DNA from 2 places in the Promicromonospora alba genome. Region 2 is predicted to be linked to the other one. Evidence: predicted binding sites of a transcription regulator. Region 2 holds the regulator's gene; the other holds the start of a gene.
What was found. The regulator HrcA, encoded in region 2, represses chaperone genes, less so after heat shock. The targets are predictions, from matches to a motif close to TTNGCACTCGNNNNNNNCGAGTGCNAA.

Region 1 (4,206 bases), on a different contig from region 2:
CCGACACCGTGATGACCATGATCTTCAAGTACATGCAGAACCAGCGGCAGATCGACCTGGCCAGCGCGCTGTCCGTCATCGCGTTCCTGGTGGTCATCGGGATCGTCGCCATCTACGTGCGGGTCGTCCGCCCCCTCGAGGAGGTCTGATGACCGTGACCACCGCCTCGGCGACCGCGCCGCGCAAGGCGACCCGGCCGCCGTCGGACAACCCGAAGCGCGTGCGGAAGTACACAGCGGACCAGGTGCCGATCGGGTCCCTGCTGCTGCGCATGTTCGCAGGCCTCGTGGTGCTGGTGGTGTTCATGCTGCCGTACCTGATCATGTTCTTCGGCTCGGTGAAGACCAAGGCCGAGATCAGGTCGGTCGACCCCACCTACTTCCCCACGGAGTGGCACTGGGACAACTACGTCACGATGTGGGCCACGCCCGAGACGCCGCTGCTGCAGAACCTGATCTCCACCCTGGTGATCTCGCTGTGCGCCACGCTGCTCGTGCTCGCCGTGGCGCTGCCTGCCGCCTACTACACGGCGCGGTTCCGGTTCCCCGGCCGCCTCGTGTTCCTGTTCCTCGTGATCGTGACCCAGATGGTGCAGCCGGCGGTGCTCACCTCGGGCCTGTTCCGCCAGTTCATCGCCCTCGGGATCCTGGACACGTGGGCCGCGATGATCCTGGTCAACGCCGCGTTCAACCTGTCGTTCGCGGTCTGGATCATGCACAGCTTCTTCGCGAGCATCCCGAAGGAGGTCGACGAGGCCGCGCAGATCGACGGCGCCGGCACGTTCACCGTCCTGACGAAGATCAACCTGCCGCTGGTATGGCCCGGGATCGTGACGGCGGTGGTGTTCACGTTCGTCGCGTCCTGGAACGAGTTCGCGGCGTCGCTGGTGCTGCTGTCGACGGCCGGCAACCAGCCGCTGTCCGTGGCGCTGACGAAGTTCGTGGGTCAGTACGAGACGTCGTGGCACTACGTGTTCGGGGTGTCCATCGTGGCGATCGTGCCCGTGGTCATCCTGTTCATGGCCATCGAGAAGCGGCTCGTGGGCGGCCTGGTGGCCGGGTCGGTGAAGTAGGCGACTCGGCGCGTACAGTCGGTGAGCCGGGTCGTCTCGACCGTCGGACGAATTCTGTCCCAGTGGTGGACATTCGCTTAGCATGGTGGCGAACCCATCCAGAGCGGTCGAGAGTCCTGGCTCCCTGACACCGCAGCAACCTGCCGACTTCCTGCCTCGAGGCCGTGGCGTGAGGACGTAAGGTGCTCACGCCAGGTTCGATGGAGCAGCCATGGTCGCCGAGGTACACCCGCACCGCCCCACGGTGTCGTTCGAGCTCATGCCACCGCGCCGGCCCGACGCCGCACCGAACTTCTGGGAGACGGCTCAGCGCCTCGTGGCGGCCCGCCCGGACTTCGTGTCCGTCACGTACGGCGCCGCGGGTGGCGACCGCGCGACGTCGCGCGAGGTGCTCGCCACGCTGCTCAGGGGCACGCCCGTGCTGCCGGTGGCCCACCTGACCTGCGTGGGTGCGTCCCGCGAGGACGTGTCCGAGGTGATCGACGAGTTCCTCGACGCCGGCGTGCGCTCGTTCCTCGCCCTGCGGGGGGACCCGCCGCGCGACGAGCCGGACTGGCGTCCCGCGGACGACGACGTGCGGTCCAGCATCGACCTGGTCCGGCTGCTGCGGCAGGTGGACGAACGTCGTTGTGCGGCGGACGCCAGCACCGCCCTGCGGTCGGCCGCCCGCCCGCTCACCATCGCCGTCGCGACGTTCCCGGACGGCAATCCCGGGGCCGGCACCACGCGTGAGCAGGAGGTGCGGCGGCTCCTGGAGAAGCAGGAGGCCGGCGCGAGCTTCGCGATCACCCAGTTCTTCTACCGTGCCGAGTCCTATACCGGGTTCGTCGAGTCGGCTCGCTCGGCGGGGGTGACCATCCCGATCCTCGCCGGGATCCTGCCCGCCACGGAGGCCCGTCGCCTGCGCCGCGTCGAGGAGCTCACGGGCGTCGCCGCGCCGGCCGGCCTCCTGCGGGAGCTCGACCGGCTCACGGGGCCCGGCGGCGACGTCGACCCCGAGGCCCAGCACGAGCGGGGCCTCCAGTACTCCACGACGCTCGCCCGCGACGTGCTTGACGCCGGTGCCCCCGGCGTCCACGTGTACACGTTCAACAAGCATCGGCCGGCTCTGGACCTGCTCGAACGCGTAGGCCTGACGGGTCGGGCGGCAGCCTGACCGGGTCCGCTCCGGGCATGTTCGCCGGGAGCGATCGGGTGCGTCCAGGGGGTTGGCACTCTCGGAGTGAGAGTGCCAGAATTGAGGCGTAGCCGGACGGCGGCCAGCCCCGTCGTCGATCGCTGCGGCCCTGGAAGGGCCAGGGCCGCATCGTTGTAGGAGGTGATGCGCGATGGCTACCTACTGGGACCCGTTCCAGGAGATGGACCGGTTGTTCAGCACGTTCGCCGGCAACGCTCGGCAGTCCGGCGGTATGCCGATGGACCTGTTCCGCACGGGTGACCACTACGTCCTGTCGATGGACCTGCCCGGCGTCGACCCCGGCACCATCGACGTGTCGGTAGAGGACCGGACGCTCACGATCCGCGCCGAGCGCACGCAGCGGTCCGACGGTGACGCCCAGTGGCTGGTCCGTGAGCGGCCCACGGGGACGTTCGCACGGCAGCTCACGGTGGGCCGCGGGCTCGCCCTCGACAGCATCTCGGCCTCGTACGCCGACGGCGTCCTCTCGCTGACGATCCCGGTCAGCGAGGACGCGAAGCCGCGCAAGGTCGAGGTGTCGCACACCGGCAGTGCGACGTCGATCGCCCAGGGCGCGTCGCAGACCATCGAGTCCTAGGGCTCACCTGTCAGACGCCCAGGTCACTCCGGTGGCCTGGGCGTCTGACGTGCCGGGGGCCGGGAGGCATCGCGTGCAGGATATGGCCCGGATGTGATGTGTCGGAGGGCAGCGCAGTGGCCGATACTACGGAGGCAATCGGCCCGTATCAGCGCGACCGACCCGTGGAGGCACCCGTGCACGAACACGTCCCCAGCTCCACCGACCACAGCCACGACAACCACGACAGCCGTGGCTCGCTCGACCGGCGCGACCTGCTGCGCAGCGCCGTCGTCCTCGGCATCGGTGCCGCGGGCGCGACCATAGCGGCTCCCGCGAGCGCGGCAGCTGCGGCGGCCCCGGCGGCGGTCCTGGCGGCAGCTCCTGCGGCGCGGGCGACCGACGTCCAGCAGTCCCTGGCGCCCGACCCGGAGGCGCCGGCTGACGCTCCTCCCGGGGCCCTGGCCGGGGTGGAGGTCGCGGCGCCGGTCATCGCGAGCTGCAGCACCTGGGGCGCTGCTGCCGCCCGGGGCACCATAGAGACGGTCTCGACCAACCCGAACAAGATCTTGATCCACCACACGGCGTCGGCGAACGTCACCGACTACTCGCAGGCCGCCGGCTACCAGATCGCCCGCGACATCCAGCAGTGGCACTTCGAGAACGGCTGGGTCGACACCGGCCAGCACCTCACGCTGAGCCGCGGCGGTTACGTGATGGAGGGCCGGCACGGGTCGCTGGCCAGGCTCCAGAGCGGCAGCGGAACGGTGGTGGGCGCGCACGCCCCGGGGCAGAACAGCCAGGCCATCGGCATCGAGAACCAGGGCACGTACACGAGCGCCACGCCGCCGGCGCAGCTCTGGAGTCGTCTGGTCGAGCTGTGCGCCTACATCTGTGACCAGTACGGGATCGCACCGACGCAGATCTACGGGCACCGGGACTACACCGCGACGGCCTGCCCGGGCGACGTCCTGTACTCGATGCTGCCGCAGCTCCGGTCGGAGGTGGCGGCAGCTCTGGCAGGCTCCAGCTGGTCGGTCATCGTCGACAACACGTCGCCGGGATTCGCGGCGGGCGGGTCATGGCTGACGTCGTCCTTCTCGGCCGAGCGCTACGGCGCGAGCTACCGCTACGCGACGCCTGCCGAGGTGAGCGACCTGGCGACGTTCTCGGCCACCATCCCGTCCGACGGTTCGTACCGGGTGGAGGCGTGGTTCCCCGGCATCGAGGGCTACAACACGTCCACGCCCTTCATCGTCTACACGGGGACCAGCTCGTCGACCGTCCGGGTGGATCAGTCCGCGGGTGGCGGCGCCTGGCTCTCGCTCGGCACGTACGCCATGACGGCGGGCACCCGCCAGGTCGTGGCCGTCAGCCGCT
Region 2 (4,206 bases):
AGACCTTCGCCGACCTGGAGACGAACCGCCGCGTGGAGTTCATCGTCCAGAACTGACGATTACCGTGAAGTAGAGCGCCTGTCCGGACACACGCTCTATCTCGGCGCCTCAGGGCGCGCGAGGTAGAGCGTGTGTCCGGACAGGCGCTCTACCTCGCGGGGTGGGTCAGGTCCAGCGGTTCAGGCGGGTGCTCAGGAGGGCTATCGCCACCGGGCCCGCCGTCGACGTGCGGAGGACGTGCGGGCCCAAGCGCGCGGTGACCGCGCCCGCCTCGATCAGCAGGGCGACCTCGGCCTCCGAGATCCCGCCCTCGGGGCCGACGACGAGAAGCACCTCGCCGGCGGAGGGCAGCGCTACCGTCGCCAGGCCCGCCTTCGCCTCCTCGTGCAGCACGGCCACGGTCCCGCCCGCCTCGACGACGGAGCGGGTCCTGGCCGCGAGCTGCTTGGTGCTCAGCGGCAGCTCGACGTCGGGTATGCGGCAGCGGCGGGCCTGCTTCGTCGCGGCCCGCACGGTGCTCACCCAGCGTGCCCGCGACTTCGCGGCCCGGTCCCCGCGCCAGACGACGACCGACCGCTCGGCCTGCCACGGGATGATCGCGTCCACACCGACCTCGGTGGCGGCCTCTATGGCCATCTCGTCGCGGTCGCCCTTCGCGAGGGCCTGGACGAGCGTCACGACGACGGCGGGCGTCGGCTCGACGTCCACCTCCTCGACCCGGAGGTGCACCTCGGCGCCGGCCACCGACTCGACGACGGTCCGCAGGCGTACGCCCGCGCCGTCGACGACGTCGATCCGCTCCCCGGGACCGCGCCGCTGGACGACGCCGGCGTGCCGGCCTTCCGCGCCGTCGAGCACGTAGACCGAGCCCGCGGCGTACTCCGAGAGCGGATGGGCGGTGGACGCCTCCGCGAGAAAGACTGGCGCGCTCATGGGTGGGCGGTCAGCGCCCGCTGAGCTTGTCGCGCAGCCGCGAGAACACACCGCCGTGCACGGACGCGAGGCGCGACTCGGGCCGCTCCTCGCCGCGCAGGACCGCGAGCTGCTGCAGGAGCGCCGTCTGCTCCTCGTCCAGGGCCGTGGGCACCTGGACCTCGATGTGCACGTTGAGGTCGCCGCGCCCGGTCGAGTGCAGGTGCCCCACGCCGAGGCCCTTGAGGGTCATGACCTGGCCGGGCTGCGTGCCCGGGCGCAGGTCGATCTCCTGGAGCCCGTCCAGGGTGTCGAGCTCGAGGACGGTGCCGAGCGCGGCCGCCGTCATCGGGACCTGGAGGGTGCAGTGCAGCTCGTCGCCGCGCCGCACGAACGTGTCGTGCGCGCGCTCCCGGATCTCGACGTACAGGTCGCCGGCGGGGCCGCCACCCGGGCCCACCTCACCCTGGGCGGAGAGCTTGATGCGCGTACCGGTGTCGACGCCCGCGGGCACGTTCACGGAGACGGTGCGGCGCGAACGCACGCGGCCCTCGCCGGCGCAGTCGGCGCAGGGCTCGGGGATGACCGTGCCGAAGCCGCCGCAGGCGGAGCAGGGCTGGTTGGTCATGACCTGGCCGAGGAACGAGCGCGCGACCCGCTGCACGGAACCGCGGCCGTGGCAGACGTCGCAGGTGCGCGCCGAGGTGCCGGGCCGTGCGCCGTCGCCGGCACAGGTGTTGCACACCACCGCCGTGTCGACCTGGATCTCGCGCTTGGCGCCGAACACCGCCTCGGCGAGCTCGAGGTCGAGCCGCACCAGCGCGTCGTTGCCGCGCCGGGCGCGCGGGACCGGCCCGGCGGGCTGGCCGCCGCCGAAGAAGGTCTCGAAGATGTCCTGGAAACCGAACCCGGCACCGAACCCACCGCCGGCGCCGCCACCCGGCGCGGTCGGGTCCACGCCCATGTCGTACTGCTGGCGCTTGTCCGGGTTGGACAGCACCTCGTAGGCGCGCGCGACATCCTTGAACCGGTCCTCGCCCACGTTGCCTGCCACGTCGGGGTGCAGCTCGCGGGCCAGCTTGCGGTATGCCTTCTTGATCTGCTCGGGCGAGGCGTCGCGCGGAACACCGAGAATCTCGTAGTAGTCGGTCACAGGTCTCTCTTTGTGAGGAGGTGTGTGGAAAGGGGGATGTCAGCTGGGCAGCACACGCGACAGGTAGCGCGCGACGGCGCGCACCGCGGCGATGGTGCCCGGGTAGTCCATACGGGTGGGGCCGATCGAGCTCAGGATCGCGACGGAGTCCCCGTCGGACGAGCCGTAGCCGGACGTGACGACCGAGGTCTCGGACAGGCCGGCCAGCCGGTTCTCGTGGCCGATGCTCACGGCAACGCCTGCGTCGTCGGTCATGTCGGTGAGGAGGCCGAGCAGGACCACCTGCTCCTCGAGGGCCTCGAGCACGGGACGCAGGCCCTGCTCGAACCGCATGCTGGAGTGCGCCAGGTTGGCCTGGCCCGTCAGCACTATGCGCTCCTCGCTCTCCTCGGCGAGCGCGGCGGTCACCACCTCGGCGACGGCCGTACCCAGCGCGCGATGCTCGTCGGGCATCGCCTCGGTGACCCGCGCGAAGGCGGTGCCGATCTCGGTGAGCCGGTGGCCGGCGGCCGCGGCGTTGAAGCGCGCGCGCAGCTCGCCGAGCGTCCCGTCGTCCATCCCGAGGGGCACGTCGAGGTACCGCTGCTCGACCCGTCCCGTGTCCGTGATGACGACGACGAGGAGCCGCCCCTCGGCGGAGGGGACGAGCTCCAGGTGCCGCAGCCCGGAACGACGCAGCGACGGGTACTGCACGACGGCGACCTGGCCCGTCAGCTGCGCGATGAGGCGTCCGGCGCGGGCTACCACGTCGTCCAGGTCGACCGCCTCGGACAGGAACGTCTCGATGGCGCGCTTCTGGGGCACGGTCAGCGGCCGCACCTCTGCCAGCTGGTCCACGAACAGGCGGTAGCCCTTGTCCGTGGGGATGCGGCCGGCCGAGGTGTGGGGCTGGGCGATGAGCCCGGCCTCTTCCAGGGCGGCCATGTCGTTGCGCACGGTCGCCGGGGACACACCGAGCTTGTGCCGCTCCGTGAGTATGCGGGAGCCCACGGGCTCCCGTGTCCGGACATAGTCCTCCACGATCGCTCGCAAGACATCGAGTCTGCGTTCTTCGCTCACCGCGCTCACCTCCGTCCCAGGTAGAACGTCCGGGACCTGCACCCGGGTTCCGGCCGGCGCTCCAGCACTCTCGCCAGCCGAGTGCCAATCCTACGCGGCACACGCCACAGGCCAAGTCCCCGACCCGCCACTGCTTCGCACAGAACGTCTCTGAGCAGGCCCGACGCGCAGGTCACGCGGGTGACGGAGGCGTACGCCACGTTCGCGAGCGGCGGACTAGGGCAATGCCTTAGGCACCACCTCACACCTCAGCAGACCCGGTCCGAAAGATGCGGCGACCGCCCGATCCGCCGGGGGTACCTCACGGACGAACCTTGAGTCATCGCCGGCGACGGGCCGGCGACGACCAGGAGGCAACACCATGTTCGGTTTTTCCGACTTCGCCGAGTACCGCAGGAACGAGCAGGACCTCAACCGCCGGGCCGAGCAGTCCCGCGTGGCCCGTGAGCGCAAGGAGATCGCCCGTCGGCAGGCGGCCGAGCACCACGCCGCCGAGCAGACCAGCCGGGCCAAGGCTGCCCGCACGGCCCGGCCCCGCGTCGCCTGACGCGCGGCGCCAGACCGTGCCGGACAGTCATGACCAGCAACGATGACCAGCGGACCGACGACAGGACCGGCATGGGACGATGAGCCCATGCCGGTTCCCCGCGCCCGCCTGGTGGGTCGAGCCCGAGAGCTCGGCGAGCTCACAGCCGCCCTCGACGCAGTCCGCTCGGGTGGCAACCGCACGATAGTGATCGCGGGCGAGGCAGGGATCGGCAAGACCCGCCTCCTCGACGAGCTCACCGCGCACGCCGACGGCGTCCCCGTCCTCACCGGGCAGTGCGCCGACGAGGGGTCCGGACCCCTCCCCTACGCGGCTCTCGCCGGACTGCTGCGCGGGATCGTCCGGACGGTAGGCCCCGAGGCAGTGGTCGCCGCTGCCGGGCCCGCGGCAGGTGCCCTGTCCGTCGTCGCTCCCCAGCTCGTCACCCCGGCGTCGGACGCCGGAGCGGACCGCCTTCCCGAGGTCCTCGCGAACCTGCTCACCGGGCTCGCCGCCGAGCGCCCCGTCGTCGTGATCATGGAGGACCTGCACTGGT

Region 1: the regulator HrcA is predicted to act here: its motif matches at 2,281-2,307, upstream of ACFO6V_RS26825 (Hsp20/alpha crystallin family protein).

Annotation. Positions count from the first base shown of each region.
Region 1 covers NZ_JBHSFI010000009.1:311,947-316,152, forward strand. The annotation lists gene ACFO6V_RS26810 (carbohydrate ABC transporter permease) at 1-149, shown strand, start outside; gene ACFO6V_RS26815 (carbohydrate ABC transporter permease) at 149-1,072, shown strand; gene ACFO6V_RS26820 (methylenetetrahydrofolate reductase) at 1,284-2,228, shown strand; gene ACFO6V_RS26825 (Hsp20/alpha crystallin family protein) at 2,401-2,847, shown strand; gene ACFO6V_RS26830 (golvesin C-terminal-like domain-containing protein) at 3,024-4,206, shown strand, end outside.
Region 2 covers NZ_JBHSFI010000003.1:1,071,499-1,075,704, forward strand. The annotation lists gene ACFO6V_RS10065 (OmpA family protein) at 1-56, shown strand, start outside; gene ACFO6V_RS10070 (16S rRNA (uracil(1498)-N(3))-methyltransferase) at 166-933, opposite strand; gene dnaJ (molecular chaperone DnaJ) at 944-2,065, opposite strand; gene hrcA (heat-inducible transcriptional repressor HrcA) at 2,105-3,124, opposite strand; gene ACFO6V_RS10085 (hypothetical protein) at 3,486-3,671, shown strand; gene ACFO6V_RS10090 (helix-turn-helix transcriptional regulator) at 3,759-4,206, shown strand, end outside.